DNA from 4 places in the Terribacillus sp. DMT04 genome. Region 4 is predicted to be linked to each of the others. Evidence: predicted binding sites of a transcription regulator. Region 4 holds the regulator's gene; each other region holds the start of a gene.
What was found. The regulator Rex, encoded in region 4, represses fermentation and respiration genes when NADH is low (regulators of the CRP and FNR family bind a similar motif). The targets are predictions, from matches to a motif close to TTGTGAAATATTTCACAA.
Positions count from the first base shown of each region.

Region 1: the regulator Rex is predicted to act here: its motif matches at 2,256-2,273, upstream of KS242_RS05265 (cytochrome ubiquinol oxidase subunit I).
Region 2: the regulator Rex is predicted to act here: its motif matches at 5,548-5,565, upstream of qoxA (cytochrome aa3 quinol oxidase subunit II).
Region 3: the regulator Rex is predicted to act here: its motif matches at 6,042-6,059, upstream of KS242_RS14990 (anion permease).

Region 1 covers NZ_CP077639.1:958,322-965,899, reverse strand. The annotation lists gene cydB (cytochrome d ubiquinol oxidase subunit II) at 1-828, opposite strand, end outside; gene KS242_RS05265 (cytochrome ubiquinol oxidase subunit I) at 815-2,215, opposite strand; gene KS242_RS05260 (nucleotidyltransferase family protein) at 2,415-2,957, opposite strand; gene KS242_RS05255 (GNAT family N-acetyltransferase) at 2,980-3,459, opposite strand; gene KS242_RS05250 (DUF4177 domain-containing protein) at 3,462-3,644, opposite strand; gene KS242_RS05245 (GNAT family N-acetyltransferase) at 3,681-4,097, opposite strand; gene KS242_RS05240 (GAF domain-containing protein) at 4,571-5,437, opposite strand; gene KS242_RS05235 (hypothetical protein) at 5,557-5,697, opposite strand; gene KS242_RS05230 (acrylyl-CoA reductase family protein) at 5,820-6,818, opposite strand; gene KS242_RS05225 (YitT family protein) at 7,026-7,578, shown strand, end outside.
Region 2 covers NZ_CP077639.1:2,367,249-2,374,826, forward strand. The annotation lists gene KS242_RS12560 (ketoacyl-ACP synthase III) at 1-205, opposite strand, end outside; gene KS242_RS12565 (acyl-CoA dehydrogenase family protein) at 282-1,424, opposite strand; gene qoxD (cytochrome aa3 quinol oxidase subunit IV) at 1,510-1,824, opposite strand; gene qoxC (cytochrome aa3 quinol oxidase subunit III) at 1,826-2,437, opposite strand; gene qoxB (cytochrome aa3 quinol oxidase subunit I) at 2,453-4,402, opposite strand; gene qoxA (cytochrome aa3 quinol oxidase subunit II) at 4,423-5,454, opposite strand; gene KS242_RS12590 (GNAT family N-acetyltransferase) at 5,818-6,378, opposite strand; gene KS242_RS12595 (MFS transporter) at 6,445-7,578, opposite strand, start outside.
Region 3 covers NZ_CP077639.1:2,887,090-2,894,667, reverse strand. The annotation lists gene KS242_RS15010 (DUF1002 domain-containing protein) at 1-207, shown strand, start outside; gene KS242_RS15005 (RidA family protein) at 223-609, shown strand; gene KS242_RS15000 (MFS transporter) at 646-1,869, opposite strand; gene helD (RNA polymerase recycling motor HelD) at 2,105-4,417, shown strand; gene KS242_RS14990 (anion permease) at 4,455-5,888, opposite strand; gene KS242_RS14985 (NAD(P)-dependent oxidoreductase) at 6,207-7,067, opposite strand; gene KS242_RS14980 (LLM class flavin-dependent oxidoreductase) at 7,170-7,578, shown strand, end outside.
Region 4 covers NZ_CP077639.1:565,275-572,852, reverse strand. The annotation lists gene KS242_RS03180 (universal stress protein) at 1-24, opposite strand, end outside; gene KS242_RS03175 (hypothetical protein) at 198-578, shown strand; gene fetB (ABC transporter permease) at 652-1,398, opposite strand; gene KS242_RS03165 (ABC transporter ATP-binding protein) at 1,395-2,123, opposite strand; gene KS242_RS03160 (redox-sensing transcriptional repressor Rex) at 2,216-2,842, opposite strand; gene KS242_RS03155 (ABC-F family ATP-binding cassette domain-containing protein) at 3,297-5,249, shown strand; gene tsaD (tRNA (adenosine(37)-N6)-threonylcarbamoyltransferase complex transferase subunit TsaD) at 5,446-6,453, opposite strand; gene rimI (ribosomal protein S18-alanine N-acetyltransferase) at 6,450-6,899, opposite strand; gene tsaB (tRNA (adenosine(37)-N6)-threonylcarbamoyltransferase complex dimerization subunit type 1 TsaB) at 6,896-7,578, opposite strand, start outside.

The sequences.
Region 1 (7,578 bases), 390 kb from region 4:
CGGGAATAGTCCGATAAACACAGATGCAATCAGCAGGATAATAATTAAACCTGACATCAAGAACGCCCAGCCATCGCGTTTACGCGTAATGAAATAGCCGGATGCGATATAAACCAAAATACCGACCATGAATAAATACTCTAAAATATTGCCATGAACTGCGAACATATCTGTTTTAAAGAAAGTCATGCCCAGGAAGGCAACGAGTAAAACAGCATTGATTGGCAGCAAGTTCTTTGCTGCGCGGCGGCAGCGCTCACGCAGTGTATCCATTAATCGTAGTGTCCCGAAAATTAGACCATGCCATACACACAGCATGGTTAATGTTACACCGCCAAGAACGGTATAGACATTAATAACATCCGTTACGCCTGCATGCATAATCATGTTTTCATCAATCGGTACACCTTGGATTAAAGCTGTGAACATAATTCCGAAAGTGAGCGGCGGAATAATACTGCCGATTAGGATAACCCAATCCCAGACTTTGCGCCAAGTCGGATGCTCTGCTTTGCCGCGGAACTCGAAAGCAACCCCGCGTCCAATCAACCCGAAAAGGATAAATGCAAAGCAGAGATAAAAACCGCTCAGCATAGACGCATACCAACTCGGAAAGGCAGCAAACATGGCACCAATAGCAGTTATGAGCCACACTTCATTTGCATCCCAGAATGGACCGATAGAGTTTATGAACGCGCGTCTTTCTAAATCATTTTTAGCGACGAATCTGCCTGCAATTCCAACACCAAAATCAAAGCCTTCCAAGAAGAAAAAGCCAACGAATAACACCGCAACAAGGATGAACCAAAATTCATTAAGAGAAAGCATGTTGACCCTCCTTCGTAAATGGATCCTCAATCGAATCCGATTGTTCCATATCGTGGTCTGGTCCTTTTTTAATCTCGCGGACGAATAGCGTTATCATGACCGCGAACAAAATTAAATACAAAGCAGAAAACGAAATGAGTGAGAATAACACTTGCCCTGCACTTACACCTGCACTAACTGCGTCTTCTGTTTGCATATAACCAAACACAACCCATGGCTGACGGCCGATTTCTGTCATAATCCAGCCGGCAGAACTTCCGATGAACGGGAAGCTGATGGCAACAATCATCATACGCAGATACCATTTACTATTTATAAGTTTTTTCCGTGCATACAAGTACGCACCCCAAATTGTTAATACAGCAATAGCCCCACCTAGCGCGGACATAATCCGGAAGCTCCAGAATGTTGTTTTCACTGGCGGAATATAATCGCCAGATCCGTACATATTTTCATAGCGTTCCTGAAGGGTATTCATCCCTTCAACAGAGCCGTGGAAATTACCATAAGATAAGAAACTTAACAAGTAAGGAATTTTAAGTTCAGCTGTGTTCTCCCCAGCTTCTGTATCAATGTTAGCAAGCACTGTCCAAGGAGCTGGATCAGCACTGTCTTCCCAAAGTCCTTCACTCGCTGCCATTTTCATTGGCTGTGTTTCGACTAGGTAAAGCGCCTGTTCGTGTCCGGACAATGCAATACCAATACCGCTAATTAAACCAACAATGATTGCTATTTTAAATGATCCTTTATAAAACGCTACATGCTTCTTGCGAAGAAGAGCAATAGCGCTAATTCCTGTTATGAATAACGCTCCAGTCGCAAATGAACCAAATAGTGTATGCGGGAACTCGACCCACAGCTGGCCATTCGTCAAGATAGCTAAGAAATCATTCATTTCTAATCTGCCGTTTTGCAGTACAGCCCCTACTGGATGCTGCATAAAGGAGTTCGCCGACAAAATAAAGAATGCCGAGAAGATTGTCCCTAAAGATACTAACCAAATGCATAATGCATGGAGCCATTTCGGCAGACGGTCCCAGCCGAAAATCCATAAACCTAAGAAAGTGGATTCCATGAAGAATGCTAATAAAGCTTCTATTGCAAGCGGCGCACCGAATACATCCCCAACAAATCGGGAATATTCCGACCAGTTCATTCCGAATTGGAATTCCTGCAGAATACCGGTGACGACACCGACTGCAAAGTTAATTAGGAATAAATGCCCCCAGAACTTTGCCATTTTTTTGTACTTATCGTCTTTTTTCACAACATACAATGTTTCCATGATTGCAATGATGAACACCAATCCTATACTCAATGGAACGAATAGGAAGTGGAACAAAGTCGTTGATGCAAATTGGATCCGAGATAGTTCTACAACATCCATCTTGCCGCCTTCTTTCTTTAACGTAATTTAAACGGATACTTTGTGAAGTTAATCACAATGTCCTGTTACATTTAGTATACTCCTTCTTTCCCATTCGAGATTGTGAAATATTGAACAAATTGTGGCGTAACTGTCACAGCTTTGTTAACAAACAAAAAAATCCCTTCACAAAGGGATTTTCATTGGGATACTCTCTATTTTAATTACGTTTATTCAGAAGCTTACCTATTGCATGGTCCGCTTTTGCCGGCATACCTATCCTGCGCGCTTCCTCTAGAATGTGACGGTTAGAAAGACCATGTAATTGGAAATAGCGCTCCATCAGCTTCCGTTTTGCTTCCTTATTTGGTAGCAGCCAGTATATCACAGACCAAGCCTCCATGCTGCCAAGCGGCAATATACCAGCAGTCGTTTGCTCCTTAACTGCAGTAAAAGGCATCCGGAAAAGAGCGTCTTCATATGTAACAGCAAAGTCGGCCATCAAATCTACTTGTATATTATCCAACATGGTAAAAGTAGTACATGCTTTTGTTATATAACGTCCTTGAGGCGGCTTATCCTCTATTTGAACGGCTCGTTTTTGCAGCACTTGTTTCGCTTGGGAAAAGTTCTCTGGCTTTACCAACAGATCCACGTCATTCGGCTGGACAGACAGTCCTTTTAGAAATAAAAGCAGCGAACCGCCAATGCTATAGGGCACCTCATGCTCCTCCAGCAGTTTTATAACCGGCTGAAAATGCAAACGACCACCCTCTTTCTGCTGATTATAAATTTCTTATATACCAAACATCACATGCATAATGCTCTGATTCGTTCAGCGGTTTGTCCATCTGCCGGAAACCTTGCTTCTGGTAAAAGCGATTGGCAGCATGCATATTGCTCAACGTTTCCAAGTAGCATTGTTTATAATGTTCCCCTGCAAAGGTAAGAGCTGTATCAAGCAACTTCTCGGCAATACCTGTTCCGCGCTGCTCTTTTGCTGCATACATTTTCTGCAGCTCACAAACATCCTCATGCGTTGCGACAGGCCCAATACCACAACCCGCCACAATACGTCCATCTTCCTCAGCAACCCAATATTTCGAACCCGACTGCTGATAAAGAAAATAAAATCGGCCTAAATCTGGGTCACTCCATGCTGTTCCAGGTTTGTCTGCACCAAATTCCTTTAAGCATGTTCGTATCAGCCGCTCTACAAGCAAGTTATCTTTTTCTTCGATTTCTCTAACTTTTATATTCCGCACTTTTATGCTTCCCTTTCAAATATCAGCTCAATACTAGCAGCCATTCCGTCATACCCAGGAATGGGATTCATACTGTGCAACCGCCATCCTTTCTGTGCATATTCCTGCACAGTTTTCCGGTAATCGTTTTTCATTTTTCCAGTAAAACTCTTCATTTCAATTGTCTCAAATGCGTATGTTATCATAAATAAAATCCTCCTCGGCTACTCTTATATACGTTTTCAAAGTCTTTTCACTAAATAGTACTGTGTATGACCGGCAGGGTGATCTTCTAGCTTGCCGTAAACAGAATAGCCGTGTTTCTGATAGAAATGAGGCGCTTGAAAACTGAAGCTATCCAACTTTATCAATCTAGCACCGTTTTTTCGGGCAAAATCCTCTGCCTTCATTAAAAGCTTGGTTCCGTATCCGCTATGTCGTTTCGTTTCCTCAACCCACAGAAAATCAATGTGCAAATGATGCCAGTAAAAGGTACAGGTAACCCCGCCAGTAATATCGCCACTTTCATCTTGTATGGTAAATTCAGTTGTTTCCTTTTTTGTCCCTTTTTCGCCTGGCAGCTGCTGCATGTTGTAAGTAATCACCTGATCCCGAACAAAATTTCTTACCTCTTCACTGCTCGTTTGTTTAATCTCCACTTCTGTCTCCCCCTACTTCCGGCAGTTTTTTAAGCACCTCCTAATTTTACCATTAACTTCGGAATGATGAATGACACAAAACAAAAGCGGTTGGGACAAAACAAGATCAATTGATCCTAAAAGCAAACGATGACTAGATCCATACTTTTAATGCAGCCCTCTGACAGCTGCTGCTTTCCAAATCTAGCTGTCATCGTCGGACAAGAATGGCTTTTGAATTAGATGCCGACAAGAAAATCGCTTTTTATTTTCGAGGAGTCTACGTATCCTGCCTACACTAGTAAGGGTCATCATAACAAGAATTAGCGTAGGAAATACACGGAGGCTTCCCAGCCGCCCGCAGGAAAGCGGAGTGTATTTCCGAAGCGATACTCTCATATTCGTTTACAATGCAAAAAAATCCAAACAATACTGCTTTTAATTGCAGTATTGTTTGGATTTTATATAGCTTAAGCAGTTATGACCCAGCCTCTTTATACAGTATCCCGCTTTTCTACTATTAAACCTATCTTATTCAGTGCACGCTCCAGATTCGCTTCTATCATAATATCCTTCAGCTCCATTTGCAGTGAACGAGCTTTTAATGCTAAATCTGGATGAAAGCCAGTCAGTATAGGTGTTACACCAACAAGCTTTAGTAAAGTTGCTATTTTCAGCAGCGAATTGCTGACAACATGATCTATTTGCGAAATGCCTGATAGATCAATAACCAGATAGTCCAAATTCAGATCCTGGCTTTTTTGCAATGCTAGCTGAATGATATTTTCCGCTCGAACTTCATTAATAAATCCCATCACTGGCAAGACAGCTACTCCAGAGGTAATCGGCACAAAGGGAGCCGATAGATTTTTAATTTGCTGATTGGCACTATCCAGTTCCAGCACAAAAGTTAAAAGTGATGCCATCGTCTCGAATAAACGTATATGTTCTTCTGTAAATGGAAACGACTTTTTATCCAATCCGCAAATCGTACCGTAATTATCGCCATTCTCAAAATAGATAGGAATGCCAATAAAGCTGCCGCCGCCTAAATCCTTCGCTATATCTAGTGATTGTGTCAGTTCACTTTCTGCTAAATCGGAAATAATCAATATATCTTCTCCATGATCAACACTTAGCTTACATAATGTTTCATTGTAAGGTAGGGTTTCTCCTTCCCGTATAAGCTCTTCCTCTTGATTGACGACTTTGACAATTTGATTACGCACATTATCATTTTTGGCGATGAACAGTGTATTGATTTTTACGAATTCACTTATCATATTCAGTACACCTTGCGCCGCTTCATCAAAATTATGAAATAACTTGACCCGCTTTGTCATTTCTGTAACTGTTTTCATTTATGTACCTTTCTCCCTATTGATAAATTCGAATATCATTCCTTTACCCTAAACCATTCTTTTTAAAACCATGCTAGCAACAAAAAAAGCACGCTGTCTATGCAGCGTGCTTCTATCGTTTAATTTGCTTGTTTATATGATTGTGTCAGCTTTTCTGCTTCGTTTGCGAATTTTTGCTCGTCTTGTTTGACCATCTTCATCCAAATTGCGAAACAGCCAATAATACATGCGACTGCAATGATTCCTAATAGGTAGATCATATTTGCACCTCTCCTAATCATTTGTCATGATTATGCCATGAGAGCGCAGGAGAGGGAAACCCTTTTGTGACGATGTTCACAAACCGTTCATATTCTTAGTGACACAGTTTTGTCACATAACTTTAATCGGCAATACGAACAAGATAGCGACCTCGAGCTTGCCCTTTCAGTAACTGAGGCAACGTTTCCGGCAGCTCATCTAAAGTTACTTCTTTCAATACGAAGCTTTCCATATCACCCGGTTTAAAAGCTGTCGCCATTTGCAGCCAGATCTTTTCACGGGTTGGCTTCGGACAATACACAGAGTCTATGCCAAGCAAATTGATACCGCGTAAAATAAATGGAATTACAGATGTTGGTACATTTGTGCCGGCTGTCAAACCGCTAACCGCAGCAGAGCCATTATACTTCAGCTGTGTCAGCAAAGATGCAAGCGGTTCTCCGCCAACAGGATCAACTGCAGCTGCCCATCTTTGGCTCGCAATCTGCTTTACCTCTCCATTATAAACTTCTTCGCGAGAAATCACGCGCGCAGCACCAAGTTCCTGTAGATATTCTGTTTCTTCCGCCTTGCCTGTGCTAGCTTCCACTTCAAAGCCAAGTTTGTTCAATATCGCTACAGCAAAGCTGCCTACACCGCCAGTTGCACCTGTGACAAGGACAGGTCCATTCTCTTTATCTAATCCATTTTCCAATAGACGCTGAACAGAGAGTCCTGCAGTGAATCCTGCTGTACCAATAATCATCGCTTCTCTTGTTGTCATTCCTTCAGGCAACGCTACAATATATTCGGCTGGTACCCGAGCGAACTCACTGTATCCGCCATACCGGCTCACACCTATTTCATAGCTTGTCGCAATTACATGATCACCAGGCTGAAAGCGTTCATCTTCAGAAGAAACTACTTCTCCGGACATATCGATCCCCGGAACCATCGGATAATTTCTTACAATGTTTCCATTCGCTATAGAAGCTAAACTATCTTTGTAGTTAACCCCCGAATAGTGAACTTTAATTAATACTTCGCCTTCAGGTAAATCGTCTACCGTTAGATTCTTCACCTGAACTGAAACGTCATCTGCTTGTTTATCTGCTACTAGTGCTTTAAAAGTATCTGTCATTTTGCATTACCTCCTGCTACTCATACTAGTTGTTTTCCTAATTAGATACAATTCATGTGCACTATAAAGGATACTTTGATACCTTTCCCTTTTCAGCTTCCTGATATTCTATTAAAAATCTTGTCAAGTAATATAGTAAGTCATCTGCTAGTATGATATAATCTCGTGGTTCATCAGTGAAAAAACAACTTAGAAGGGGGTTATCAGATGAAACAAGTAAAACAGCGATTTCTCCGTGACCTGGTATTCCTCATAGCTGGTTCATTCATATTTTCTTTGGCAGTAAACGTATTTGCTATTCCCAGTGAACTAGGAGAAGGCGGCGTAACGGGCGTAACAATTATCTTGTTCTACGCACTTGGCTGGGCTCCGAGTATTGTGAATCTCATAATTAACGGTTTTCTCATTATAGTAGGATACCGTTTTTTAGATAAACAGACCATTTACTACACGATCATCGTCATTATATTAAATTCATTTTTCTTGCATCTTACAGAAAGCTGGCGAATTGCTTCTGACCAAGTACTCGTTAATGCTTTGTTTGGCGGTTTATTTGCCGGAGTCGGCATCGGTTTGGTACTCAAAGTGGGCGGCACAACAGCTGGAACGGCAATTCTAGCGCGGCTTGCGAACAAATACCTAGATTGGAACACAAGCTTTGCTTTACTATTCTTTGACTTAATTGTCGTAGCAGCATCATGGTTTATTATTGGCACTGAAAAACTGCTGATCACCGTCATCATGCTTTATATTGCTACGA
Region 2 (7,578 bases), 1.6 Mb from region 4:
TGAAGTTCTTCGCTAAGTTAAGCGCAGCCTGTTCACATAGGTCAGTAACAAATTCATCTTCTCTTGCAATTCTTCTTTCTTTAATACCTGTACGCTGAACAATCCATTCATCAGAAGTTTCGACCATTCTTTCGAAATCTGCATTTGTCAAAACCTTTTCTGGGATATATGTTCCAATCGCAGTTACGCGAGCTTTGGATTCCATTATATCTGCCTCCTTCACATCTGCATACATTATACCATCTAGTTTTAATACCTGGTACTAAAACGATTGAATTTCTTTATCTTTTTTTGGAATTTGCAGCTTGAGAAGCAAGCAATTCTACTACCGCATCATCCATGGGCGGATTATGCAAACCTGCACGTACATCCCGATAATGCTGTTCAAATGGCTGGTTTTTGGCCAATCCTCTTCCGCCGGCAATCCGCATCGCCAGATCGACCACCTTCACGGCAGCCTTTGTCGCATTGACTTTTACTGCAGCTAACTCTCCTGCCATCTGATGCCGTTTCTCAGGAAAGCTATCCCACAAGCTTGCAACATGATACATAAAATGTCTTGCCTGCATTAATTCTAAATCCATTTCTCCGATTTTCTCTCTAATATGCGGCACATGAATAATCGGCGTATCCAATGTGTTTGGCTGAAATTTCTGCGCAAACTGAATCGCTTCGTCACGAGCACTTTTTGCGATGCCTAGATAACAAGCAGGAATATGCAAAAGTGACCCTTTCGGCCCCGATTTCGTTTTCGTTTTCTCTACAAAGTATTCTGCTGGAACATGGACATTTTCCAGTACCAAATCATCACTGCCTGTTGCCCGCATTCCCATTGGATTCCATGTTTTTTCGACAGAAACGCCTTTTATTTCCCTGGCAATTAAAAAGCTTCCAACAGTGTCTTCCTCTTCTGCATATGCTGTCACCAGATAATAATCTAAATCAGCTGCCATTGATGTAAATGTTTTACGTCCATTTAGGATATATCCATCTCCGACTCTTTTTGCATGTGTTTCCGGAATGCCACCGCGAGTAGGGCTTCCTGTAGCTGGTTCGGAAGCTGCTCGGTTAACAATTTTCTTCTTCTGCACCACCTCTTGCAGAAATCGCGAAAACATGCCGGCTGGCCAGTTTGCATTCTCACATAAGTCCTGCATTGTACTTAGATGCCAGCCGATAGACAGAGCAGCAGCACCATCACCAGCTGCCAGTGTTTCCTGAGCCAGCAAAAAATCGTGCAAATTAGCACCGTCTCCCCCTTGTTCGTTAGGAATGGTCAGCAATGTATACGCAGCAGAACGGAAAGTATCAATCACTTTTTCTGCTAATCTCGCTTGTTCATCGCCAATGCTTTTATACGCTCTAGCTACATCAGCTACTTTACTCGCTTTTTCTATAATATGTACATTACTAGGAAAAATCATACCGCACCCTCCTCTTCTATCTGCTTCTATTTTAGATAAAGACTGAAGAAAACACAAAAAAACCCGCTCAGAGAGCGGGTTTGATTTACATGCCCATATGCATGTGGCCAGAAGTCATCAGCCAGTACGTACCAACAATGATAACTACTGCAATAAAGAATCCGAATAGGGTGTTACCGGAAATCAGTCCACCGTCTTCTCCTTCGGTCATGTGCATGAACATAACTAACTGCAAAGCAGCCTGGATCAAAGCGAAAATCAAGATAATGATGAAAATCGTTGATGATGACCAGTCAGTCCATAATGCTGTTGCGAAGGCGACGAGTGTCAACGCGATTGAGATCAAAAAGCCGATGAGATGCTTCCAAGGAAAATGTCCCTTTTTCGTTTGTTGACTCATATTAATTCACCATCCCCATCAAGTAAACGCATGTGAAGATAAAGATCCACACAACATCTAAGAAGTGCCAATAGAGACTAGAAATGAAGACTTTTGATGCTGTCTTCGGTGTAAGTCCTCTTCTTGCAAGCTGGATCAACAGCAAGATAATCCAGCCAATACCGATTGAAACGTGCAGTCCATGTGTTCCGAGCAAGATAAAGAACATAGACCAATGTGCACTTGTGCTAAGTGTAACACCTTCATGTACATAATGTACAAACTCATAAAGTTCATAGCCTATGAAGCCTGCACCTAGGATGAGTGTGATAATCATCCAGATCATGACGCCTGTTTTGTTGTTCGCACGCATTTCGTGGATGGCAATACCGCACGTGAAACTACTTGTGAGCAGCAGCATTGTCATAATCATAACAAGTCCTGCTTCGAACATCTCATTTGAGGTTGGTCCGTCACCTACACGTGCTTGCAACGCGAAATAGGATGCGAATAAAGTCGAGAACAAGGCGATCTCTGCACCAAGGAAAGTCCAGAAACCGGTAATATTCAAACGGCCGGTTTCTGACTGATATTCCAATGGAGCGTTAGGGTTCACATTGTGATCATGTGCCATTTCTTCACAACCTCCTTATTTATTCGCTTTCGCTTCTGTTTCTTTAATTTCTTCAACACTTACATAGTAGCCGTCATTGTAATCAAATGAACGAGCTATCATTGTGATGAAGATACCGATTCCGCCAACAATACCGATCCAGTACCAGTGGAATACAAGACCAAAGGCTGCAGCTCCCATCAAGACGGACATGATAACTGGTGTAACTGCGTTGTTCGGCATATGAATTGGTTTATAATCAACATTCTTCTGTCGATCAAGTCCCTTTTCTTTCATATCCCAGTACGGATCAAGTCCTGTTACTTCTGGAAGAACAGCAAAGTTATAGTGCGGCGGGATAGAAGAGCTTGTTGCCCATTCTAGGTTACGTCCAAGACCCCACGCATCGCCTGTCTTCTCTCTTGGAGAGAATCTCCAGCTGTATACGATGTTTGCAACGAAGATAAGGAATGCAAGCCCCATCATGAAAGCACCGATTGTAGAGATAAAGTTCAAACCGGTCCAGCCATCTGCCTCCGTATATGTGGAAATACGTCTTGGCATACCGTCCAACCCTAGGAAGTACTGCGGGAAGAAACATACGTTAAAGCCAATAATAAAGATCCAGAATGCCCATTTACCAATCTTTTCGTTTAGTTTGTGACCAAACATTTTCGGATACCAGTAAATCAAACCTGCAAAACAAGCAAATACTGTACCTGAAATCAGCACATAGTGGAAGTGAGATACCAAGAAGTACGTATTATGATACTGATAATCGGCTGCTGCCATTGCAAGCATAACCCCTGTTACCCCACCAATAACGAAGTTCGGGATAAAAGCAAGTGACCATAGCATCGGTGTCGTAAAGGTAATACGTCCTCGATACATGGTAAATAGCCAGTTAAAGATCTTAACCCCGGTGGGGATTGAAATTGCCATCGTTGTAATAGAGAAGAAACTATTTGCTTCTGCACTATTACCCATTGTGAAGAAGTGGTGAACCCATACTAGGAAGCTCAACACAGAAATCGTCACAATGGACACAACCATCGCTTTGTATGCGAAAAGCTGTTTTCTTGCGAATGTCGAGATGATTTCAGAGAAAATCCCGAACGCAGGAAGAATAACGATATAAACCTCAGGGTGACCCCATACCCAGAACAAGTTAACCCATAGCATCGGGTTACCATCACCTTGCAAGGTGAAAATTACAGAACCGAATAGTCGGTCAAATGTTTGCAATGCAAGTGCTACCGTTAGCACAGGGAAAGCAAAGATAATGATAAGCATTGTGATCAATGATGTCCAAGTAAACATAGACATTTTCATCAATGTCATACCTTTCGTACGCATCTTAAGGATGGTTACGAAGAAGTTAATACCCGTCATCAACGTACCGATACCAGCAATCTGAATAGCTAGTAAGTAGTAGTTCTGACCAGGACCAGGACTGAATTCATTCGTCGCAAGCGGCGTGTATGCTGTCCAGCCTGCATCCGGTGAACCACCGATGATGAAGGAAATGTTAAATAGAGCCATACCGACAAAGAATGTCCAGAAGCTCAAGTTGTTCAAATAAGGGAACGCTACATCACGCGCACCAATTTGAAGCGGTACAATATAGTTAATTAAACCAATTAAGAATGGCATCGCCATGAACAAAATCATGATTACACCATGTGTTGAGAATACCTCGTTATAGTGCTGTGGATCCAGGAATTCCATACCCGGTTTTGCCAACTGTGTACGGATCATTAAACCATCGATACCACCGCGGAAAAGCATTAAAAGGGCACTAAGGATATACATGATACCCAATTTCTTATGGTCGACAGAAGTCAGCCATTCTTTCCATAGCCACGTCCATTTCTTAAAATAAGTAAGGGCAGCTACAACGGCGATTGATCCAAGCAAGATACTAATCTGTGCGCCAAGAATCAATGGGTCGCCGGTAATGATAAACTCATTCCATTTTAAGTCCAAAACATTTCCCCCTCTCTCTGTTACTCGTGACTCGCATGTTCTTCATTTTCCATGTTTTCATGGTCCATGTTTTCATCCGAGTAGTCTACAGTATTGTCTTGCTCGTAATATGGAATCTCATCTTCTGACAAGATGTTTTGAGATTTGTCTTTCGCATGCGGGTTCTTCGGCTCATAGCCTAGACGTTCCCATGCTTCCAATGTGTATTCAGCATCTTTGGAATGATCAATCCATTGCAAATGCGTACCATTGAATTCAGCTGTTCCTTCATAAACGCCAGGAATCAAAAGATTGTCATACTCATATTGTGTCAGTTCTGGAGCAGAATCTTGAACTTCTTCTACCCACTGGTCGTAGTCTGCCTCTTCCTCTGCATACACGATAAAGCGCTGTTCGTTAAATCCTTCACCAGTGAAGTTTGCGTTTCGGCCATCGTACTCACCAGCTTCATCTGCTTGAAGGAATAGTGTTGTCTGCATGCCGGACATTGCATATTTCTGTCCGCCAAGACTTGGAATCCACAAAGCAGCCATGTTATCGGCAGATGTTAGTTTGAATTCCACTGGACGGTGAATCGGGATGTGCAGATAATCCACTGTTTCAATATCCTCTTCAGGATAAGTGAATACCCATTTCCAGTTGATGGATGTTGCTTCAATAACCAATGGATCTTCATTCGCAGCTTCAGCTGTCTTAGCTTCAGGCGCTTCCTCCAGGTTATAGATCGTTCTGACAGTAGGAATAGCCAAGATAACAACGATGATGATCGGGATGATCGTCCAAATCGTTTCCAGCAGCATGCTGCCATGAAGCTCTGGGCTGTACTTGTCATGATCCTTTCTTTCTCTGTACTTGACAAGAATAATTGTCAAGAGTACGAATACAACCGCTACGATTGTAAGCATGAAAATGATTGATAGAATAATAAGGTCACTCTGCTGACTTGCCACTGGTCCTTTCGGATCGAGTACTTCCGGTGTAGAACAACCGGCGAGCATTAGCGGCAGGGCAAGGAACAGTAGAAGACTTAAGGGTTTCAATTTTTTAAGCATGCGCCTGCTTCCCTTCCTTTCTTTACCTGAATCTGCGAAAAAGCGCTGTTTCCTCTCTGCATAAGAAAACAACCCGTTCGCTGTAATAGGGTTTTGATAAGTATTTCACATTAGAACTTCTGCATCCGGCAGGAACAGCAGAAACTCAACCTGAAACATACAAGCATACTGCCATTTAGGCAGTCTCTGACAACAATCCAGAAACTAGTGTAATACAAAGCAGCAAAAAACACCAGACTTGCCTAGTAAGTAAACAGTTCAATTATCATTCTAACACCAGTCAAATGAGAGAATAAGAACAAGTAGTGAACAAAATTTGAACGTTTGAAGTAAATGCGCATCCAGTAATTGGATAACAATCCGCTATCTGGTCATGCTGTAGTACACCGTATTGCGTACAGTCTTACGGTCAACACTCAAGCTGTCGCAGTAATGAATACCTTCCAACTGGTAACCAACGCGTTCGGCCACTGCCCTGCTTGCTTTATTCGCTTCATCACAAAGTATTTGCACCCGCTTCACACCAAGCACTGTAAAAGCGTATGCTGTGAGCGCGTCTACTGCTTCTGTCATATAGCCTTGACCAGTATAGCGCGTGTCCATCCAATAGCCAATCTCTACTTTTGGCACATCCCAGTCGATTGCATGAAAACCGCTGGAGGCAATAAACGCCCCTGTATGCTTGTGAAAGATGAGCATACGAAGGCCTGTCCGGTTGATCCAATTGGCAACTGATTCCCGAATATTTTCTTCTGTATCCTCTGGTGCAGGAATCTCCTGCACCCACGGCATCCAGCTTTTTAATTCCGTTACGGATGCTTTGATTGCATCATTAACTGCTTTCCCATCGCCAATTTCCGGCTTCCGAATAAGCAGCCGTTCTGTTTCAATTGCTGTTTTAAAATCTTGAAGTATTGGATTCAACCTCTTCTTACCTCCTCTAGTAATTTATTCTAGTATGAAGGAAGAATTTAGGGTGTGCAATACACTTCAAGCCAACTTCTGTTCCTTTTTCTCTTCGTGATAGGAAAGTGCTGATAATAGTATCCCAATAACAGAGATGACGGCCCCGCATATCACCAGCCACGAGTATCCTAAATTAGCATCCAGTATTATTCCGCCTAAATAGGCTCCAGCCGCATTTGCTAGATTGAACGCTGATACACTAGCTGCTGCTGCAATTGTCGGTCCTTCTTTAGCAGCCATAACAATCTTCGACTGTAATAATGGCGTAGTACCGAACGCGCCAGCCCCGAAGAGACCGATAATGAATACTGCTGTAACGGCATATTGTGTTGCTAGTGGGAACAGCAATAGGATGATTGTCAGTGTTGTAAATACATAAATAAGCGTTTTTGTTACATTGCCGCCCGCAAGTCGCGGAGTCGAAAAATTACCGATAACGCTGCCCATACCAAAAAAGAAAAGACTAATCATAATACCAATCCCGCCAAATCCAGTGACAGTCCGGAGCAATGGTTCAATAAAAGTATAAGCGGTAAATACACCTGAATAGCCAAATATGATGATTGCGATTGTTAATAGCACCTGTTTATGCTTAAAGACGCTGAGTTCCTGCTTAATCCGAGGTGTTTCTGCGGGTTTCGTATTTGGTGCACAGATGAACAGTCCAACTAGTCCTGCTAAACCCAAAAGTGCAATCAGCCAGAACACGAGACGCCATTCAATTAAGGATCCGAGATACGCTCCAAACGGCACACCGATCATAATAGCAATCGTAAGTCCGCCATTTACAGCAGCAATTGCTTGGACGCGTTTACGAGGCTCCACCAATTCACTTGCCATCACAAAAGCAAGCGCAAAAAATGGTCCGTGCATAAAAGCAGAAGCAACACGGGAGATGAGCAGAACAGAAAAGTTAGGCGCAGTAGCACTAACAATGTTGCTGCCGATGAATACCACCATAAACATTAGAAGCATCGGCTTACGCGGCAATTTTACAGACAATGTTGTCATAAGCGGACCAAAGACGGCTACTCCAAGCGCATACATGCTTACAACTAGACCTGCTGATGCAATTGTTACATGTAAGTCCCCAGCAATATGGGTTAACACGCCTGTTACAACATATTCTGTCGTTCCAATCGAAAAGGCACAAATCAT
Region 3 (7,578 bases), 1.1 Mb from region 4:
AGTGAAGAAGACAGACAGCTGCTGATCGATTTGTTTGATAAAATGCGTCAGCTGGACATCAATTTCGATAGTGTGAAAACCCAATTAGAGGATATTGCTGGCACGATTCAAGATAAAATTGACGAAGTTGCCAACAATGATGGTTTTTGGCAGGGCGTGAAGGACTTCTTCAAGTCTATTGGTGATTTCTTTAAAAATCTATTTTAATTAGGAGAGATATATATGCGTAATATCATTCAAACAGACAAAGCACCACAGGCAATCGGACCATATTCACAGGCGATCGAAACTGCTGGTACAGTTTATATTTCCGGACAAATTCCTTTGAACCCGGAAACAGGAGAGATGGCGGAATCAATTACAGAGCAGACAGAGCAGGTAATGAAGAACTTGACTGCTATCTTGGATCAAGCTGGTTTATCATTTGATCAAGTAGTCAAAACAACGATCTTCCTGACGTCTCTGGATGACTTTGCTGCTGTAAATGAAGTGTACGGACGTTATCTATCCGAGCCTTATCCTGCACGTGCAACAGTGGAGATTTCTAAACTTCCGAAAGGAGCCAACGTAGAAATCGAAGCGATGGCTGTGCGCAGTTTTAATATGTAAACAAAAAGGATTGCCGAAATAATTCGGCAATCCTTTTTAAATGGAGTGAGCTCGTGTATTGCGGCGGACGTTCTTAATATGAGCTGTGAGCAATGTGACACCGCATATAATCAGCAAGGCACTTGTCATATAGAAGACGGCGGAGAAGCCGAAATAACCAGCCATGATCCCTCCCATAATGGGACCGATGAAATTCCCGAGAAAACGCAAGCTGTTATTATAGCCGAGCACTTCCCCTTGCATGCTGATAGGAGCTGCTTGGCGGATGTAAGCTACACGCAGTGGAATAATGCCGCCGATTGCCATGCCTAAGAATAGCCGTATCACAGCGAGTTCCCATACCGAATTCACCATGGCGCCTGGAATATAGACAATACCGGCAGCGAAGATGAGGCCGATCAGTATCTTAACATAACCAATACGGTCGCCCAGTTTCCCCCACGTTCTCGTCATCAGCAAGTTGCCCAGCCCGGCAGCAGAAAAGGCAATTCCAGAATAAAAGGCGATGTTTTCCGGTCCATGCAGTTCTTGTACATAAAGAGACAGGATAGGCTGCACACTGAAGTTAGCAATCTGAATCAAGGAACTTAAAATCAGAACGACTAACAAAATTGGATCTCGTAAAATGTGTGCCAGCACTTCCTTGGAAGTATAATGTGATTTCTCACCTTTCTGGATCTTGACGGGATATTCTTTTGTCCCGAATGTTACTAAAAGTGCAGAAGTGAAAACACTTAACGAAACAAGGAAGAATGTACCGTGGAAGCCAATACTGTCAGCAAGAATACCGCCAAGCAGCGGGCCGAAAAGCATCCCGGTAATACTACCGGTCTGTAAGGTGCCGAGCACACGTCCAGCGATATGGCTTGGTGTATGTGTCGAGATAAACGCTTGAGATATTCCGATAAAACCAGTGAAAATACCCATAAACAATCGCAGCATAAACAGCTGCCATACATTTTCGGTGAAACCAAGCAGGAGAATGGAGATCCCCATGCCGAAGGAAGTTATAATTAAAATCAATTTCCGGCCGTAACGGTCACCTAACTTTCCCCAAAATGGAGAGCAGATAAAGGCAGTAACAAAAGTCACGCCAAAAATGATGCCAGACCAGCTTTGCACGTCACGTTCTGATAAAGTGCCGAAAGATGAAATATATAAGGACAGAAATGGCATGATCATACTGAGGCTCGCGGAGATAAAAAAGTTTGCGAACCACATAATAAACAGATTGCGTTTTGCGAGCTGTTCGTCCGTCATTAGATGGATAACACTTCTTTCGCATTAATATTTCGATACCCTAACTAATTATATACAAAAATAGAAGGAATATGCAATGAGATAGCTTGGAAGCAGGCGGGATAGGGAAGAATTGCAGGGGAAGAATGAACATGGTAAAATAAAGGATGTTCTGCTATATAACAAAAATTAGCAAACCATATAAAATTATACATTATTCATATATAAATGTCAATTGCTTTGGAGGGACGTCGGTATGTCAGAAGAAGAAAAAGAATTGCAGGGTGAACAAGCCCGTGTTGCCCGTGTCCAAGAGACAATAGAAGCAAAAAGAGAAAAAACAGCAGGGCTTATTCAAGGTCTTCGGGAGAAAGTTATTGATCTTCGGAAGAATTTTTGGGAAGACGTAACAGTCAACTTAGATGAGCCGGATGATGTGAATGAAACGCAGGCGAGCTTAAAACAGCAGGCGGAGCTGTTAGGAGAAAGAGAACGAACGCATCAGCAGATTCATAATGAAGTGAAGACTCTTGACCGCTTGCAGCGCAATCCTTATTTCGGCCGAATTGATTTTCGGGAGAATGGTACAGATCATGACGAGGAGATTTATGTAGGGTTGGCTAGTTTAATGGATGAGAAAGAAGAAGATTTCCTCATTTATGATTGGCGTGCGCCAATTTCCAGTATGTATTATGATTTCTCACCGGGAGATGCTTCGTATGAAACAATTGAAGGTACAATCGAAGGAGAAGTAACGCTAAAACGCCAGTTCATTATCCGAAATGGCAAGCTTGTGGCGCTGTTTGATACGGGGGTAACGATTGGTGACAGTCTGCTTCAATATGTATTAGGCGGCAATGCCAGCACGGAAATGAAAAGCATCGTTGCGACCATCCAGAAGGAGCAGAATCAGATTATCCGGAACGAATCAGCGGCCAATTTGATTGTGCAAGGAGCAGCTGGAAGCGGTAAAACATCAGCAGCGCTTCAGCGGGTTGCTTATTTGCTATACCATTATCGAGATCGTATTACGGCAGAAAATATTGTTTTACTTTCGCCTAACCCGCTGTTCAACAGCTATGTATCCAATGTTCTGCCAGAGCTTGGCGAGGAAAATATGAAGCAAGCAACTTTCTATGCGCATATGCACGGGCAGCTAAAAGGAAAGGAAACGATCGAGACACCGTTTGAACAGATGGAATATATGCTGCTTGCTTCTGGCGAAGAAAAAGAAAAGCGGCTGGCAGGAATTCAATATAAAGCGAGTCTTGATTTCAAGAACTATATTGATGACAAACTGGAAGAATTCATGCGTGCTGGACTCATTTTCAAGGATGTCAGCTTCCGCAAACAGCGCATTGTGAGCAAGCAAGAAATTCAGTCACATTTTTACGGACTTTCTAATACGCTGCCGCTTGCTAATCGAGCGGAACTAACAGCAGCGTGGATTGTTGAAAAGCTTCGAGCATGGGGCGATTGGGAAACACGTAAAGATTGGGTGCGGGAAGAAGTCGAGCTGATGGAGAAAGAAGACTACGTGGAAGCTTTCTCAGAACTGCAGAAGAAAGACCGTTCAGAAACAAGTGACTTTGAAGAGAACAAGCAAGAAGAAGAGATTCTCAGAAAGTGGGTTGTCGAACGGAAGCTTCGTCCGCTGATTGAAAAAGTTCTGAAGCATGCCTTTATTAATGTGAAAAAATCGTATTTGCGAATGCTTACTGCCGAAAGACGGCCAGAGATGCCGGCTTCATGGCCTGCATTAATCGAAGCGACCAAACAAAACCTGATGCAGAAGTACATGAGCTGGGAGGATGTAACACCGTTTGTTTACTTCCGTGACAAGGTGCTGGGCGATCGTTCTGATAAAACCATTCGTTATGTATTGATTGATGAGGCGCAAGATTATTCTGCTTTTCAGTTTGCATACTTGCAGCAGGCATTTCCTAATGCACGGATGACGTTGCTCGGAGATATCAACCAAGCAATTCAAGCGCATTCGCTTACCGGCGAAAATGTGCTGTCTGGTAATACTGCTGACAGTCATCGGATTGAGCTGTGGAGAAGCTACCGGTCCACAAGACAGATTGTCGACTTTACGAAAGAGCTATTGGAACATGCAAAGCATATCCAGCCGTTCAACCGTGATGGCGACTTGCCGACCGTAGCGAAAGTGAAAGATGAATCCGAACGACGCAGCATGATTTCAGAGAGAATCCGAGCTTTACAAACAGCTGGTTACGAAACGATTGCAGTAATCGCTAAGACGAGCAAAGAAAGCAGAGCAGCGTATGATTGGATTAAAGAAGAAATGGAAGCAGATCTAATAACAGAAACGACGTCGCAATACAAAAAAGGCCTCTCTGTCATTCCTGCTTATTTAGCTAAAGGAATTGAGTTTGATGCTGTTATTTTATATGATGTATCGGATATGGCGTACGGTCATGAATCCGAGCGCACACTGCTGTATACAGCATGTACACGTGCGATGCACGAATTGCATATGTACAGCAGTGGCAACCTAAGTCCATTCATTGAGTCAGCAGCAGAAACAACGTATAAAAGCCTATAAAAAAACAGGAATCCGCGCAGGATTCCTGTTTTCTGTTTTACCATAAACCGATGATTTTCCACCAGACACCGCCAATACCAATCCAGACAATTAGATGGATAATGGAGATGATGAAACCGAGTCCCCACCATTTTTGCTGAGAGACAAAGCCCGCACCGAAGAATACTGGAGCAGGACCGCTGCCGTAATGTGTCAGACATCCGAACAAGTTACTGAAGAATGCTAACAAGAGAGCTGACAATAACGGAGGGGCACCAGCTGCTACAACAACGGACAAGAAGGCAGCGTACATCGCGCTCACATGTGCTGTGTTACTAGCAAAGAAGTAGTGCGAATAGAAATACACAATTGCCAGCAATAGCAATGCTACCGGCCAGGACAGCGTACTTACGACATTACTCATAATATCACTGAACCATGGTACAAGACCGAGTTCGTTCAAGTAATTTGCCATCATAACGAGGACGGCGAACCAGACAAGTGTATCCCAAGCGCCTTGCTCTTGCTTAATGTCAGACCAAGTAAGCACTTCTGTCAGCAAGAGTACAACTAAGCCGATAAATGCAGCAGTCGTTGAGCCGATACCAAAACTTCCACCGAAAATCCAAAGGACGAGCAGCAAGAAGAATACAGCAATCATGAACCACTCGGACTGCTTTAGTTTACCCATGCTTTGCAGTTTCTCTGTAGCCATTTCCGTTGCTTTTGGTGTTTCTTTAATTTCAGGCGGGTAAAGCTTGAAAACGACAAACGGAATAATGATCAAGCTAATAATACCAGGGACGATGGATGCAAGAATCCAAAGACCCCAAGAGATGGATTCTCCAGTGATGCTTTCTGCAGCGCTGGCAGCCAATGGGTTGGCTGCCATAGCTGTCAGGAACATCGCCGAAGTGATAGCATTTCCCTGATAAGAAGCAGTCACTAAAAATGAACCAATCTTGCGCTCTGTCCCATCCCCGCTTCTGGAGCCGTAAGAATTCGATAAGGATTGAATGATCGGAAAAATAATCCCGCCGGCACGTGCTGTGTTCGATGGCATCGCTGGCGAAAGAATTAAATCACTTCCAATTAAGGAATAGGACAATCCTAATGTCTTTTTACCGAATAAGCGGACAAATAGATATGCAATTCTGGAACCAAGACCAGTCTTGATAAAACCTCTCGAGATGAAAAATGCGATGACAATCAGCCAAATTGTGCTGTTTTGAAATCCGCTAAGTGCTTCCTCTAATCCTAGTGTGCGTGTTAATACGATAGCTGTTAAAGATAAGATGGCGACACTTCCCATCGGCATCGGCTTGATAATCAAGCCGATGATGGTTGCTACAAAAATGGCGAATAAATGCCAAGCTTCTTCTTTTACACCATCAGGTGAGGGAATGAACCAAAGAATGACTCCTATTAAAACCGTAATAAGGAGCGGAATCCATTTGACTTCCCGTTTAGGTTTGTTAGATGAATCAGCCATAACGAAAACTCCTTTAGTAAAGTAAATAAATTATTAAATACAACATTATATTAGCATAAAAATATTGATATGAAAGGATTGCTCTATTTTGAGTGATGTATTTAATTGATTTAAAAAATTTATTAAATCAAAAGATTTATAACGATTCTAATGTAGTGAAAATATGCAAAAAAATACTTCACATGAAATAAGTATCTCTGCTTTCCATACCCGCTTATTCTCGTTAGTATGCCAATGTTAATTACTAAAAATAATTGAGAATAAAAAAAGAATCCGAAAAAAATCGGATTCTTTAACGCTATGATACAAAATCTTATGTCAGTCACGTGCCAACAGCGCGTAGACAGCTGCGACATCTTTTTTGCCGTAGCCATTCTTTTGCGCAAGAGCATACAGTTCCTTCACACTATTTGTCATTGGCAGAGGAGCTCCTGCTTCATAAGCTGTTTCAGAGATTTGCTGCAAATCTTTGTAAGCATGCTCGAGCGGGAATTGGGGGTCAAAGTTCTGCTGCAGGATGGTGTCTCGTTTTCCAGCCTGAATATCACTTGTTACGGGAAGAGCCAGCAGCACGTCCATCAAGTGTTCGGCATTGAGACCGACTGCTTCACCAAAGCTTATAGCTTCTGATAAACCAGTAAGAGACTGTACAAGCAGCATATTCACTGCTAGTTTTGTCGCGGAGCCGTTCCCGTTTTCCCCCATATGCTGAACGCTTTGTCCCATTTTTTCGAGCAAAGGTGTAATTTGTTTAACATCTTGTGCATCACCGCCAACAAGAAAGTGCAGCTTTCCTTGCTGTGCAGGTGCTTTTGAACCGGAAACTGGTGCATCAACGAAACGGATATGATGTTTCTTAGCCGCTACAGCCATTTCCTTCGTGAATGCTGGTTTTACTGTACTAACATCAACCCACAAGCTGCCTTTCTTCATTCCGCTGAACAGTCCTTCTTCTCCGAGGACTACAGCTTTCACAGCGCTTGGGTCAGTGAGCATTGTAAATACGACATCTGCTTGTTCGCCAACTTTTTGAGGTGATTCTGCCCAGACAGCACCATTGTCTACTAAATGTTGTGCTTTTGCTTTCGTACGGTTATAAACAACTAACTGCTCTCCTTTTTTGAGCAGATTAGCTGCCATGTTTTCTCCCATAATTCCTAATCCAATAAACCCAATCACAAAACCAGCCTCCTTTTGTTCTGACATTACTAGCATACAGAAAAACGGAATGTTTTTAAAAGTCTTTCGCACCGGCTATGATAAAGGCAGGGAGTGAAGAATATGAAGCTTAGTATATTGGATCAATCTCGTCTTAAAGAAGATGGCAATGCGGCAGAAGCGCTACAGGAGACAGCTCGTTTAGCAGAGCTGGCTGATCAGCTGGGGTACGAGCGCTTCTGGGTATCAGAACATCATGGGGGCAGCTTAGGACATAGCAGTCCAGAAGTCATGATGGCGCATCTGGCAAGCAGAACGTCACGAATTAGAATCGGATCCGGGGGTGTCATGCTGTCCCACTATAGTGCTTATAAAGTGGCAGAAAACGCGCGACTACTTGAAGCACTTCATCCAGGAAGAATTGACATCGGAATTGGACGTGCTCCAGGCGGTATGCCCGCTGCTAAACGAGCATTGCAAGAGCATAAAATCGTACCGGAGGATTGGTATGACCGCCAAATACGTGATCTGC
Region 4 (7,578 bases):
AGCCAATAGGATTTTTTCATACATAAAGACGCCTCCTCCAACTATGATAGTATCTATTTCCCTTTACAAAGTTGAAACAAACAAGCAAGTACTACTATTTCGGAACACGAAACACATAGATATGAATTAACAATAACATGACATTCTGATTTGGAAAAGTATGAGATAATGGAGAAAATTAGCAGAGGTGATTTTTTTTGCTGGCTAAACTAATAAAAATTGTAATTGTTTTGCTTCTCATTGTTGGTGTCGGTATATGGATATTTGATGCATTTAAGTACGAGGCACTTATTGAAGATAAAATTAAACGGATAGAAGTATATCCGGCAGGAGCTTCATCTGCTTCCCAAACGATAACAAATAAAGATACGGTAGAAAATATCCTAGAATGCATGAATAAAACCTGTGGGCGTGAAGAAATGAGCGAAGTAGCTTCCTATGCCGATGTTGACGGCAGATTAATACTTTCTGGAGCGAGCAATACATATGAAGTTGGCATCTATCAAGGCAGTGGAACAGTTGACTTTGTCTACGATGGCACCATTATGGATAGCGAAATGAAACCCTTCTCTTTTTAATTGAAAAACAGCCGCCAAAAATGATAGCGGCTGCTGCTGGGAAGGATATATCTTGCTTACGTAACATAATCATTTACTCGATCATCTGCATCCGCTCCGTAAACTTCGTCGGATAAGATAAGAATCCGAGCATGATACTCGTAACAATAGCTGTCGTCAGCAGCAGGAATAAGATCAGCAGCTGGAACATAACTGCTTGAAGCGGGTCTGCTCCTGCGATAATCTGCCCGCTCATCATTCCTGGCAGCTGTACTAACCCAATTGTTTTCTGGCTTTCAATGGTTGGGATGGTACTTGCTTTAATGGAAGCAAGCAGCGATTTCTGGATTGCCTGCTTTGGGGTTCCGCCTAAAGAAAGGATAAGCTCTGTTTCCTCTCTGCGGGATGCTACTTCAGATGTAAATCGGTTCAGAAACAATATACCAAGCACCATGGAATTACCAATCACCATTCCGCTGAGCGGGATAATATACTGTGCTGTTGGCGGTGTTATCTGAAGACTTAACAAGATTCCTTGCGTCAGCACTTCAATAACGACAAATGTAAAGATTAATTTCCATGTAATTCCCTTAATGCTTTTCCCTTTTTTCCTCGCATTTTGTGTTGCTGCGCCAATCATTAACATCACCATCAAGAAAATATAAAGCATATTTTCGGATTCGAAGATGAACTGCAATACATAGCCGACTGCAAACAGCTGAATAATGGAACGAACAGTCGCGATGAGTGTATCTTTTTCTAGCCCAAGACGTAATGTTTTCGATAAAATTAGCGGAATGAGTACAAATATAAGTGTGAGCAATAAAGCAAGGAAACTCATGCTTCTCCCTCCTTTACAAACTGTTTCACTGCTTCTTTCTCCGGATGATCAAGCAGGTCAGCTGTTCCTGCCTCTATTACTTCTCCGCTCATCATCACCCACACCTGATCTGCGACTGCTTTTGCTTGCTCTAGGTTATGTGTAATCCATATGACCGTAGTTCCATATTCCCTGTTAATTTGGAGAATCAGTTTTTCAATATCCTGCTTAGATACCCGGTCTAAGGAAGATGTGATCTCATCGAGCAGCAGAATTTGAGGGCGATTTAATAATGTCCTGGCGATCGATACCTTTTGTTGCTGTCCGCCTGATAAGCTTTTACTGTCCCGGTCTAATATATCTGTATCCAGACCTACTTCTTGCACAATTCGTGCTGCTTTCGCTTCTGACAGCTCTTCACCAGCAAGTCGCAGCGGCAACGCCAAGTTTTCCCTCACACTGCCCTCGAGCATCGTTGCTTGCTGCAGAACAATACCAACATGGCGGCGTAAACTGATTGGATCATAAGACAAGATATCTTTCCCATCTATCAGAATATCTCCGCTATCCGGCGACTGCAATCCATTACACAAACGAAACAAAGTAGTCTTTCCAGCACCAGATGGACCGATAACGCTCGTAATTTTTCCTTTAGCAAATGTTCCTGTAATAGCATGCAAAATTTCTTTTTCACCTGCATGGTAAGTTACACTATCTAAGTATATAGCTGCTTGCTGTTTCTCCATGTTGTCCTTCCTTTCTTCCTCTGCTTCCGCCCGCGTTGCTATAGCTTTCACATGTAAGTAAGAAAAAACACCTCTGCAGGAGAGGTGTTACATTAATAATGTTTAAGAAAATAAACCAGCGATTGTAATTCAATTGCGAGATCAATATGATGTACGCGGATATTATCAGGTACGGCAATACGCGCTGGCGTGAAATTCAGAATTCCAGCAATACCGCAATCCACCAAGCGATCCGTAATAGGCTGTGCAGCGATTGCTGGCACTGTTAGTATTGCGGCACTCACATTCCCTATATAATCCTCTAAGTCATCAATATGATAAACGGGTACGCCGCCGATATTATGATCCACTTTTCCAGGGTCGGTGTCGAAAGCCATTTCTATCTTTGTATTATTATTTTTAATAAAGTTGTAATGCAGAAATGCAGTACCAAGGTTACCTACTCCAATGAGTGCCACTTTCGTAATCTCATCTTGATCTAATGTTTTTCGGAAAAACTTCAGCAAATACTCTACATTATAGCCGTAGCCCTTTTTACCAAGTGCTCCGAAATAAGAGAAGTCACGGCGAATTGTTGCGGAGTCGACTTTCACCGATTCGCTAAGTTCTTTAGAAGAAACACGCGTTTTGCCTTGCAGATGCAGGCTGTTGAGAAATCGGTAATAAAGCGGCAGTCGCTTTGCCGTCGCCTTCGGTATTTTATTTTGATCCATATACATACTCATATATCCTCCTAAAGCTTGCAGCTCCCAGAAGTGAACTTCGTGCAGCTATGCAGTTGGGTCTAAAGGCTTCTCGTTCTAGAACATTAGATGTTCTGTTACCTTCTGTATATAAGACCTCCCATATACCGCTTCGTTACGCGGAATAATGGCTGCAAACAGGTTCCATTCCGGCATCTGTAAAGAACCAACAGATGCGGCCTGCGGCTTCGTCCTTGAATTGTTACGATATGATACTTTCACAAGTACAATTAATAATAACACCTTATTCTATCAGATATGAATGGGAAAGTCTTGTACAGATTCACAAAGAAGCATGTGCGGGGTATCTAGTTTCATTTTAACAAATCACGTTACAATGTCCATCTTCCAGCAAGCAAAAAAACGTGAGAATTCCGCGCTTGCTACTGTTTTGACACATAGGATACACTGATAGTATGAGGTGAACGAAATGATTTTATTGCAAGCGAATAATATAACGAAACTATTTGGCGCAGATGTCATTTTATCCAATATAAAGCTAGAAGTACAAACACAGGATCGTTTAGCTATTGTCGGACGCAACGGTGCCGGCAAATCAACCCTCCTGAAGATTCTAGCAGGTGAATTGACATACGATGAGGGAAACGTCTTCCTCGCCAAGGAAGCCACACTCGGCTACTTAGAACAACACACAGGCTTAGAATCAGATAAAAGTATACTGGAAGAAATGAAAACAGTATTTGCTGACCTTATCCAGCAAGAGCAGGAATTGCGCCGCCTGGAAACAAAAATGGGTGATTCTGATTTAATTGCCGACGAAGCAGCTTATCAGCAGCTCCTTACGAACTATGATACAAAGCAGCAAGCGTTTCGCTTAAACGGCGGTTATCAGTACGAAGCTGACATTCGTTCTGTATTAAACGGCCTGCGGTTTGGCGATAAAGACTTGTCCACACCAATCGGTTCATTAAGCGGCGGTCAAAAAACACGGCTTGCGTTAGGAAAGCTGCTGCTTCAGAAACCTGATGTATTAATACTAGATGAGCCGACCAACCATTTAGATATCTCAACATTGGACTGGCTTGAGGGCTATTTAAGCAGCTATCAAGGTGCTGTTGTCGTCGTATCCCACGATCGATATTTCCTCGACAAGACCGTGAATACTGTTATCGAGATTGCTCATAATCACTCTGTGCGATATAAAGGCAATTACAGCAATTATCTAGACCAAAAAGCGGCAAATTACGAAAAAGAAATGAAGCAATTTGAAAAGCAGCAGTCTGAAATAAAGAAAATGGAAGAATTCGTTCAAAAGAACATCGCGCGGGCAACCACGACAAAACGCGCACAGAGCAGACGAAAACAATTAGAGAAAATGGATCGAATAGAGCGTCCGCTTCATGATGCGTCTTCAGCAAAGCTGACTTTTGATATTGATCGCCGCAGCGGCAATGACGTGCTAAAGGTAAAAGAATTAGCGTATCAGTACCCGGAAAGTACATCTCCTGTATTTAAAGATGTCAGCTTCCAAATGAATCGCCAGGACCGTATTGCACTTACTGGACCTAACGGAACTGGGAAAACAACGCTGCTTAAAACGATCATTGGAAAGCTTCCTGCAAAAACTGGTCATGTAGAGCTAGGCGCAGGCGTTAGCATTGGCTACTACGATCAGGAACAAACAGAACTGCATTCTTCCAAATCGGTACTTGCTGAGCTATGGGATGAATACCCGCTAATGGATGAGAAGGATATACGCACTATCCTCGGAAACTTCCTATTCACAGGTGATGATGTACTTAAAGTAGTCAACACACTGAGCGGCGGAGAGAAAGCCCGACTTGCGTTAGCGAAGCTGATGATGCAGAAGTCCAACCTTTTAATCATGGATGAACCGACCAACCACTTAGACTTAGATAGTAAAGAAGTGCTGGAAGGCGCATTAGCAGATTATCCTGGTACGATTCTATTCGTCTCTCATGACCGTTACTTTATGAACAAAATTGCCACACAAGTGCTGGAAATGACGAACAAGCAGCTTGTAACTTATTTAGGGAACTATGATTACTTTATAGAGAAGAAGCAAGAACAGCAAGAAATTGCCGATCTAGAAGCATTAGCAGCCGAAACAAAGCAGCCTGTTAAGCAAGAAAATAAATCGAATTATCATCAAGATAAAGCAATGAAACGGGAAATTCGGAAAAGAGAACGACGTATTGCGGAGCTGGAAGAAAAAATCGCTGAGTTGGAGACAGAGATTGAAGGTAACGAAACATTGCTCACTGATCCGGAAGTTTTCCAAGATTATCAGAAGGCGCAGGAAATTACAGAACGTAATGAACAGCTCCAAGCTGCACTGCTGGAAGTTATGGAAGAGTGGGAAACACTCATCGAAGAAAATGAAAGTTATGCACAGGAGTAAATACGCTTTCATTGTTGATTTCATAGGATATACACAAAGTTGTACACATTATCCACAAAGTCCACATTATTTTGATGTGATTTTATCCACTTCTGTACCTGGTACTAATAGCGGGTTTTAAAAAGTTATGCACAAGCGGAAGCCTGTGCTGTGCACAAAAAAAGCATTGTTTCCTAGTCGGAAACAATGCTTTTTCTTATAGTGGCATAGATGCTCTCGCGTTCATCGCCAAATCAGCGAATTTGCCTTGTTGATAAGATATAGATGCAGCTGCCCCAATCATTGCAGCATTATCGGTGCAAAGTGCAAGCGGCGGAATTAAAAGATCTGCTTGCTTGTCCGCAAATGCTTGCTCCAATGCCGCTCTTAGTCCGCTGTTCGCTGCAACGCCCCCAGCTACGATCACTTGTTTGGCACCATATTGCTCGGCTGCTCGGAGTGTCTTCCCAACGAGTACTTCTACAACACTTGCTTGGAAGCTTGCCGCAACGTCAGCAGGAGGATACGTTTCTCCTTTTTGCTTCGCATTGTGAAGTGTATTAATTACCGCCGACTTAAGACCAGAGAAGCTAAAATCGTAACTCTCCGGCTCTAGCCATGCGCGAGGGAAATCAATAGACTGCTCGCCTTCTGCTGCCAGCTTATCAATGCGTGGGCCGCCTGGATAAGGCAGCTGTAACGTTCTGGCTACTTTATCATACGCTTCTCCTGCTGCATCATCACGTGTTTCTCCGATCACTTCAAAGCTGCCATGCTCTTTCATAAGAACCAGCTCTGTATGTCCACCTGAAACAACTAATGCTAGCAGCGGGAATGCAAATTCCTGCTCCAGACGGTTTGCGTAAATATGACCGGCGATATGATGTACCCCAATCAGCGGCTTACCGATGGAAAAGGCCAATGCTTTAGCAGCATTTACTCCGACGAGTAGTGCACCAATTAAACCTGGCCCCTGCGTTACTGCTACGGCATCCAAATCATTCTTCTCAACACCTGCTTGCTGAAGTGCCTCTTCTATGACAATTGTGATCTGCTCCACATGATGCCGGGAAGCAATCTCCGGCACAACACCGCCAAATCGCTTGTGACTCTCAATTTGGGAGGCCACAACATTGGACCGAATCACGGTGCCGCCCTCGATAACAGCAGCTGCAGTTTCATCACAGCTTGTTTCTATTGCTAATATAAGTTCTGATGTTTTCATAAGTTCACCCACATTACAATCGCATCTTCTTGATTGTCTGTATAATAGTTTTTTCGTATCCCGCCAGGCACTAAACCAAACTTGCGATATAGATGCTGCGCTGGCAGATTAGATACGCGTACTTCCAATGATAAACGATATGCTCCAGCGAGAATAGCTTGCTCCATGACATGAGCAAATAGTTTTTCTCCCAGTTTCTTTCCACGGTAACTTGGCAAAATAGCTATATTCGTGATCTGTGCTTCATCAATAACAAGCCACATGCCGCAGTAACCAGCAATAACGCCCTCTTTCTCAATGACAAAATAACTGGCAAACGTATTTTCTGTAATTTCACGTTCAAAAATATCAATTGTCCACGGCGTTGCAAAAGATGCTGTCTCTATGGTGTAGGCAGCCGGAATGTCTGCTAATTGCATTTGACGAACGATTGGCTGCGCACTCACTTTTGCCGCTCCTGTTGTTTGAGCCAATTGGATTCCGCCTCCGTTAAACGAACATAATCCGGTACAATCTGATGAAGATTATCCGCTTGTCTAACAGCTCCTATTTGAGCAAGGACAGACGGACGTGCATAATGCATGCTATTCTCCGGTATAACCGCTTGATCACCAAGTGTTTCCGTGATGATATCTCGGTAAGTTTCGATATCCGGGCTCAAGAATAACACCTTCTCTTCCTTATCTCGCAACTGTTCCAGCCACTCTGTAAACAACGGATTAACTGCTCCCTCTACTTGTTCAAATTTAACAGGACTGCTGGCATATAAGGCTGTATACACTTGCCCTCTGCGCGCATCAAAGAACGGACACACATACCCGGAGAACAACTGTCCTTGGTAAGCAAGTGCCTCTAAACTCGAAACACCAATAACATCAATATTTAGTGCCCACGCCATTGTTTTGGCAGTTGCCATACTGATCCTTACGCCAGTATACGAACCTGGCCCCTGCCCTACTACAATTCGATCCAAATCCTCTGGAGCCGTTTTTGTTTCTTTCATCAGCTGTTCAATCGCAGGCAGCAAACGAACAGAGTGATCGCGGTGACCATGCATGACATGCTCACCTAATGTAACGCCATCCTTAACAATTGCTACACCTAGCAGCTGATTGGATGTATCCA